Regions from separate parts of the Pseudonocardia sp. CA-142604 genome, predicted to be linked through region 2. Evidence: riboswitches for the same ligand, from Rfam matches in the RefSeq annotation. Region 2 holds a riboswitch; the other holds the start of a gene.
What was found. A riboswitch is a leader RNA that binds a small molecule or an ion and turns the genes downstream of it on or off. The one in region 2 is predicted to bind fluoride.
Positions count from the first base shown of each region.

Region 1: it holds a riboswitch for fluoride, as region 2 does, so the genes downstream of both, ACQPZQ_RS41210 (DUF3040 domain-containing protein) here and ACQPZQ_RS44315 (universal stress protein) in region 2, are expected to answer to the same signal.

Region 1 covers NZ_CP192045.1:9,053,808-9,057,750, forward strand. The annotation lists gene ACQPZQ_RS41195 (NAD(P)/FAD-dependent oxidoreductase) at 1-462, shown strand, start outside; gene ACQPZQ_RS41200 (TetR/AcrR family transcriptional regulator) at 484-1,104, opposite strand; partial or broken gene ACQPZQ_RS41205 (SDR family NAD(P)-dependent oxidoreductase) at 1,250-1,513, shown strand; fluoride riboswitch at 1,706-1,768, shown strand; gene ACQPZQ_RS41210 (DUF3040 domain-containing protein) at 1,887-2,195, shown strand; gene ACQPZQ_RS41215 (fluoride efflux transporter FluC) at 2,205-2,717, shown strand; gene crcB (fluoride efflux transporter CrcB) at 2,723-3,091, shown strand; gene ACQPZQ_RS41225 (methyltransferase) at 3,220-3,943, shown strand, end outside.
Region 2 covers NZ_CP192045.1:9,695,940-9,699,882, forward strand. The annotation lists gene ACQPZQ_RS44300 (NUDIX hydrolase) at 1-362, shown strand, start outside; gene ACQPZQ_RS44305 (hypothetical protein) at 412-564, shown strand; gene ACQPZQ_RS44310 (MarP family serine protease) at 561-1,757, shown strand; fluoride riboswitch at 1,811-1,874, shown strand; gene ACQPZQ_RS44315 (universal stress protein) at 2,088-2,582, shown strand; gene ACQPZQ_RS44320 (adenylosuccinate synthase) at 2,713-3,943, opposite strand, start outside.

The DNA of each region.
Region 1 (3,943 bases), 640 kb from region 2:
GTGGAGGTCGCCGACGACCGGATCACCGGCCTGCGCCTGCACACCGGCCGGGTCGTTCCTCGTCAGGCCGTTGTCGTCGCCCCCCGCTTCGTCGCCCGCGCTGAGCTGCTCACCACCCTCGGCCTGCAGACCGTGGAGCAGAAGTTCGGCGACCATGTCCTGGGCACCGTGGTGCCGGCCGACCGCACCGGGGCCACGGCAGTGGACGGGGTGTGGGTGGCCGGCAACGTCGCCGACCTGCAGGCGGGAGTGATCAACGCCGCCGCGGCCGGTTACAGCGCAGCCGTCGCGATCAACGCCGACCTCGTCGCCGACGACGTCCGCCTCGCCATGACGGGCCACGCCCGCCGCGAGGGGGTCGACGACCGCGGTGTCGGAGCAACGACGGCGGAGCCGTTCTCCGCGCTCGTGGAGGCCGGGGTGAGTGAACGCGTTCTCGGGGTTCGCCGCCACGGACTCTGACGGCGAGGACCCCGGGGACGCTCAGCGCGCGGCGGCTGCGGTCTGGTCCGGCTGTGCGGCGCGGGCCGCCGGCGCCCCGTAGCGCAGGCCGTCCATGAGCAGGTCGAGGAGACGCCCGGCCTGTTCACGCCGAGCCGGATCGCCGGCCGACAGGGCGACGCCCCCGACGCCGATCAGCACGTCGTCCGGCTTCACGTCGGACCGGATCTCGCCGGTTGCGGCGGCGGCCGACAGCAACTGCTCGATCGCGGCGTTCAGCCGCTCGCGGCTGTGGGCATAGGGGTTGGCACCCGAGGCGATCACCGCGCGGAGCGCATCGGCCATGCCGATCTTCGCGGTCATGTAGTCGATGAAGCGGTCCATCCAGGCGCGGGTGGCCTCCACCGGCGGGAGCGATTCCAGCAGATCGGACGCCGCGTCGCAGACGGCAGCCAGCTCGTTGCGGTAGGCGGCCTCGATGAGCGCTTCGCGCGTGGGGAAATGGCGGTAGAGCGTGCCGATCCCCACTCCGGCGTCCTTGGCGATCGCGTCCAGCGACGCGTCGAGCCCCTTCTCGGAGAACGCGCGCACCGCGGACGCGAGCAGCAGATCGCGATTGCGTCGGGCGTCCGCGCGAAGGGGCCGTCCGGCGGGGTCGTCCACGTGCTCCTCCTCCTGCAGCCTGCCGAAGTGAGGCCGCACACACTCATTGCCAAGTGGAGGATCATCCGGCTGGGTCTGAAGACCGGAGCTTCCTCCATTTCAGGCTAGCGCGTCGACCGTCGCCGCGCTTCAGAACAGGACAATCATGACGGTTACGACTCGGATCGCCACCCCGTTCGGTCGCGAAACCACCGCACAGGACGTCCTCCACGGAGTCGACCTCACCGGCAAGCGGGCCGTGGTCACGGGCGGCGCCTCCGGGGTCGGCAGAGAGACCGCCCGTGCGCTGGCCGCGGCCGGGGCCGAGGTGACTCTCGCCGTGCGCAACATCGAAGCAGGCGAAAGCGTAGCTGCCGAGATCGTCGCCGGTACCGGCAACGCCGACGTCGCAGCGGCCCCTCTCGACCTCGCCTACGACCCGGCGCGAGCCGCCCAGAACCCTGACACCTTGGGTGTCTCGTCCTATGCACTCGACCTCGACCTCGCCGGCCGCCTCTGGGACGTCTCGCGGGAGGTGGTCGAAGGCTGAATTCCGGGCAGGGGCGGACGTCCTGCTCGTCGCCGCTCTCTACGCACTGTCGAGCGAACGGGTAGTCTGGGATCGCACACAGGTGATGGGGCTCGCCTACAACCGCCCGGCTGGGCTGATGGCTCCTACCGACAGGGCTGTTCTGTGGGTAGGAGGTGGTGATGTCAGCCCTATCCGTTTCTACTGCCGCTATGAGTTGCGGCTGTCGTCAACTCCATCCGTACCGGTGGAGTCATCATGAACGGCGACGTCGATGAACCGGCGGGAGCGGCGCGCACTGCGCGCGATCGCGCGGAGGCTCGCACAGGAGGACCCATCGCTGGCCCGACGACTGCACCACGGGGCACCTCCGGCGCCCGCCACGGTGCTCGACCGGATCGCCTGGACGTACTTCGCGGTGTCGATCACCCTCATGGCGTCCGGGTTCGTGCTCGACGACACCAGCCTGCTGAGGGGTGCGACGTTGCTGCTCGCCGTGTTCCCGCCGCTGATCCTCGTTCTGGCGGCGGCGTTCCGGGTCACCTCCCACGACCAGTACATGGCTCGCCGGCTACGGGATTGAGCGGGTGCGATGAGCGCCGACGTTCCCCACGACCCTGAGCCCGCGAGCGGCATCGACCCGGACGTCGATATCGGCATACCGGCGCAGCGACGCGAACTCGCGGGGCATCCGCTGGACGTGCTGGGAGCGATCGCCGTCGGCGGCGTGATCGGTGCCGAAGCGCGCTACGGAATCGGGCTGGCGTGGCCGCACGGGCCCAGCGGATGGCCGTGGGCGACGCTGCTGATCAACCTCTCCGGTTGCCTGCTGATCGGCGTGCTGATGGTGGTCATCACCGAGCTCGTCGAGCCGCATCGCCTCGCTCGCCCGTTCCTCGGGGTCGGGATCCTGGGCGGCTACACCACGTTCTCCACCTACACGGTCGACGCCATCTCACTCGCTGACGGCGCCCGGCCCGGTCTGGCGGTGGCCTACCTCGTCATCACTCCGGTCCTCGCGGTGCTCGCATGCGCACTCGGCGCGGGCGCGACCCGGCTGGCCGCCCGCCTTGCGGGCGTGCCGCGCCCCGGAAGCGGGGGGTGACGGCGATGGAGGTGTTGTGGGTGGCACTTGGTGCGGCGATCGGGGCGCCGCTGCGATACGTCGTCGACCGCACGGTGCAGACCCGCCACCGGACACGGTTCCCGTGGGGGACCTTCACCGTCAACATGATCGGTTCGTTCGTGCTGGGCGCGCTGGTCGGAGCCAGCGGCGCGCTCCCCCCGGCGCTGGAGACGGCCGCCACGGTCGGGTTCTGCGGTGCATTGACCACGTACAGCACCTTCAGCTACGAAGCGTTCGCCCTGCTGGAGGTCCGGGCCCGCGGGGTCGCCGTCGCCTACGTGGCAGGCAGCGTCGTCGCCGGGCTGGGCCTGGCCGTGCTGGCCTGGTGGGCCGCGCGCGCGCTGGTGTCGTGAGGGAGATCGGCATTCGCAATCTCCGTTGACGGGGATTCCCCTTCCGGGTCTTCTGATCGGCGGAGTGCCGTGAATTCGGGAACCGCCCGATACGATGCCGGTCCGCTTGGACTCGCGGGAGTCCTCCCATGCTCGACACGTCGTCACACGATCAGATCCTGAGCTGGCGAGAGCACGGCACGAATATGCGTGCGCGCTGGCTCACTGCCGACGGCCATCGACCGCCATGCCGCGTGATCGTCGTCGGCGACGATCTCAGCGCCGACAAGGCCTGCCGGATGGCGGCGGAGGGAACGGGCCTGCTGTGGCGAGGTGATTACCACAACGCCCGCCACTTGCTTGCCGCAATGCGACGACGTATCGATCGCTCCTCGCGGAGACGCGAGCTGGCGCCCGCCGAGGAGTTCCGCCGTCAACGCCAGGACCGGGCAAGGCAGTCGCGGCTGCTGGGAGCGGTGCTCGTTCAGCTGGGCCCTGGATTTGTGCTCGACCTGCGGCGGGCCCCGTCGATCGACCGGGCATGCCAGGAGGTCTACGGCGACCTTGCATCGGAGGCGGTGGTGTCGCTGCAGGAACTGGCGGGCGTGCTCGGGGCACACGAATGGCGTCGCACAGGCATCGAGATCCCTGCTCTCGGGGCCCGCATTCATCCGCATTACGGGGTCTTCGCGCCGACGCGCACAGACTATCTGGATCTTGTCGCTGAGGCCCCACTCCCGCCCGCCCGGACGGCGTTCGACATCGGCACCGGCACCGGCGTGCTCGCCGCGATTCTCCTGAGTCGCGGAATCCCCCGGGTGATCGCGACGGATATCGAAGACCGCGCGGTGGCGTGCGCCCGCGACAATCTCG
Region 2 (3,943 bases):
CCGTGCTCCCCGAACTGTTCATCCCGCCATCGGGTTTCGTCGTCACCCCGGTGCTCGCGCATTGGGAACGCCCTGTCGCCGTGCACGCGGTCGACGCGGCAGAGACCGCAGCCGTGGTGCGCGTGCCACTCGTCGATCTGGCAGAGCCCGCCAACAGAATCACGGTGCGTAATCCCTCTGGTACGAGCAGCCCCGCCTTCGTCGTAGCGGGGCTGCTGGTGTGGGGGTTCACGGGGGGCTTATTGTCCGCCCTGTTGGATCTGGGGGGCTGGGCGCGCCCTTGGGACACCACACGGGTGGACGATTTAGGCGCAGCGTGGTCGGCGGCACGGGCCGGTCGGCAGGAGGTCGCAGGATCATGAGCGCGGGGCCCCGGGGGGCTGGGCTGGACGCGCGGAGCGAGGTCGTGCGATGAGCGAGCGCGCGAGCGAACCATCGACACAACGCCCCAGCGAAGCGCCGACCGAGCACAGCGACGTCATGCCCATGAGCGAGCGCGCGAGCGAATCATCAACACAGCGCCCCAGCGAAGCGCCGACCGAGCGCAGCGAGGTCATGCGATGAGTTGGGTTGACGGGGTTGTTCTGGCGCTGGCACTGATCGCGGCCGTCTCCGGTTGGCGCCACGGCATGGCGGTGGCTCTGCTGTCGTTCGTCGGGGTGCTCACGGGGGCGGTGCTCGGGGTCCGGCTGGCGCCCTTGCTGGCCGCGGGCGTGGAGGCGCCCACCACGCGAGTCATCGTCAGTGTTGTCGTGGTCGTGCTGCTGGTGGCCCTCGGCGAGACCACCGGCGTCTTCTTCGGGCGCCGCATCCGCGACCGGATCACCGGCCATCGCTCGTTGCAGGTCGACTCCACGCTGGGCTCTGTGCTGCAGGCCGTCACCGTGGTGATCGCGGCCTGGCTGGTCGCGCTGCCACTGGCCTCGGCGAGCTTCCCCGGTCTCGCCTCGGGCGTCCGTGGGTCGGAGGTGCTCCGCGCCGTCGACTCGGTGATGCCGGCAGGGGCCAAGGCGCTGCCCGCGGAGCTGCGGCAACTACTCAACAACTCCGGCTTCCCCGACGTGCTCAGCCCGTTCGCGGAGACACCGATCACGGAGGTCGGCCCGCCCGATCCGGCGCTCGCCCAGAGCCCGGTGATCGAGAACCTGAGCAGCAGCGTCCTCAAGATTCGTGGCCGCGCCCCGTCGTGCGCCCGCCAGCTCGAGGGCACGGGGTTCGTGATCGGACCTCAGCTCGTGCTCACGAACGCCCACGTCGTCGCGGGCACGTCCGAGACCGGCGTCGAGGTGGTGAACAGGCGCGGCCGCACGGTCGAGCTGAGCGCCGAGGTGGTGTCCTACGACCCCCGCGTCGACCTCGCGGTGCTGCGGGTGCCGGACCTGGCCGCGAAGCCGCTGACGTTCGATCCGCAGCCGGCCAAGCCGGGCGACGACGCCGTGGTGCTCGGCTACCCGCTGGACGGGCCCTTCACCGCCACCCCGGCGAAGATCCGGTCGATGATCAACCTGAAGGGCCCCGACATCTACGACGACGGCGAGGTCACCCGCGAGGTGTACACGGTGCGAGCTGTGGTCCGCTCGGGCAACTCCGGCGGCCCGCTCGTGGCACCCGACGGCACCGTGATCGGTGTGGTCTTCGGTGCCGCGCTCGACGACCAGGAGACCGGGTTCGTCCTCACCGTCGACCAGGTGTCGCACGTCGTGCAGGCCGCATCCGGGCTGCGCAGCGAAGTGAACACGGGTAGCTGCGCGGCCTGAGCCGCTCAGCTGCTGCGGGAAGCGCGCACGAAGGCCCAGCGAGGTTTATGCTGTGGGTCACAGGCGATGGGGCTCGCCGTTGACCGCCCACCCCGGGCTGATAGCTCCTACCAACAGGGCTCGACTCTGGAGGTAGGGCATGACAGCAAAAGTTCCCCACTCTCCCGTCCCGCAGCACCGCGGCTTGCCGTCGTCCTTCGTCGCCGGATCGCAGCGTGGGTGCGGGTACCGCTGCCCGGATTACCGCCATCCCGCCGGAAGAGCCGCACAACAACAATCCGAGTTGCACACCCGACACAATCGGTGGAGCACGTCAACTGGAGCGCGGACATGAGCGCATTGCTTGAACAACCCGAGAGAGTGCCCGCCACACCCAGCAAGAACCCGGCCAACACCCTCATCGTCGGACACTGCCGCGACACCGCGAGCGACCACGCCCTCGCCGTCGCCGCAGAGCTCGGACGCCGACTCGGCGCTCAACTACACGTCGTCCACGCCGTGGTCCTCGACGACTACCCCATCGACCCCGACGCCGCCGACTGGGAGGAGCAAGGCGAACAAACCCTCGTCGAGGAGCGTCACCAGGTCGAAGCCGCCCTCACCCGAAGCGGCCTCGCATGGACCTACCAATCCTGCCGAGGCAACCCGGTCAGGGCGCTCGCCGCCGCAGCCGACGAACACGACGCACTCATGATCGTCGTCGGCACCCGCGGCGAAGGACTCCGAGCCACCCTCGCCCGGCTCGTCCAACCTTCGGTCTCACACGCCCTGATCGAGCGCCAAAACCGCCCGGTTCTCGTCGTCCCGCCTGGACAGTTCAACTGACACGGCCACATCAACAAGCCGGGCCCCGGGCGGCATCTCGTGAACCGCGCGCCCGCGCAGGGACCTACGCCTCGGCACTGATGGACGGGTTGCGACGGCGTCGCCGTCCAACGGGCCGCCAGTCCCGACCTCAGACGTCGCGCGTGATCGTCTGGTCGCGGCCGGGGCCCACTCCGATCGCGCTGACAGGCGCGCCGGTGAGCTCCTCGATGCGGTGCACGTAGTCGCGCGCCGCGCCCGGGAGGTCGTCGAATGTGCGGCAGCCGGAGAGGTCCTCGAACCAGCCCGGGAGCTCCTCGTAGACGGGCACGGCGTGGTGCACGTCGGTCTGCGTCATCGGCATCTCGTCGATCCGCTTCCCGTCGACCTCGTAGCCCACGCAGATCGGCACCTTCTCCAGCCCGGAGAGCACGTCGAGCTTGGTGAGGAAGAAGTCGGTGATCCCGTTGACCCGTGCCGCGTAGCGGCCGATCACGGCGTCGAACCAGCCGCAGCGGCGCGGCCGCCCGGTGGTGACACCCACCTCGCCGCCCGCCTTGCGCAACTGCTCACCCATCGCGTCCAGCAACTCGGTGGGGAACGGGCCGGAGCCGACACGCGTGGTGTAGGCCTTGAGGATCCCGATGACCCGGGTGATGCGGTTGGGGCCGATGCCCGAGCCCACTGCCGCACCACCGGCGGTGGGGTTGGAGCTGGTGACGAAGGGGTAGGTGCCGTGGTCGACGTCGAGCAGGGTGCCCTGCGAGCCCTCCAGCAGGATCGTCTCGTCGGCCTCGAGTGCCTGGTTGAGCAGCAGGCGGGTGTCGGCGATCCGGTCGGCGAACCGGCGGCCGTGGGCGAGCACCGTGTCCACCACCTCGTCGACGTCGAGCGCGCGGCGGTTGTAGACCTTCACCAGCACCTGGTTCTTGAACTCCAGGGCCGCCTCCACCTTCTGGTGCAGGATCTTCTCGTCGAGGACGTCGGCCACCCGCACGCCCACGCGAGCGACCTTGTCCTGGTAGGCGGGCCCGATGCCCCGGCCCGTGGTGCCGATCTTCGCCTTGCCGAGGAACCGCTCGGTGACTTTGTCGATCGCCACGTGGTACGGCATGATCAAGTGCGCATCCGCGCTGATCAGCAGGTTGCTGGTGTCCACACCGCGAGCCTCGAGGCCGGAGAGCTCGTCGAGCAGCACACCTGGGTCCACCACCACGCCGTTGCCGATCACGTTGCGCAGGCCTGGCGTGAGGATCCCGGATGGGATGAGGTGCAGGGCGAAGTCCTGCCCGTCGGGCAGCACTACTGTGTGGCCGGCGTTGTTGCCGCCCTGGTAGCGCACCACCCACTGCACCTGCCCCCCGAGGAGGTCGGTGGCCTTG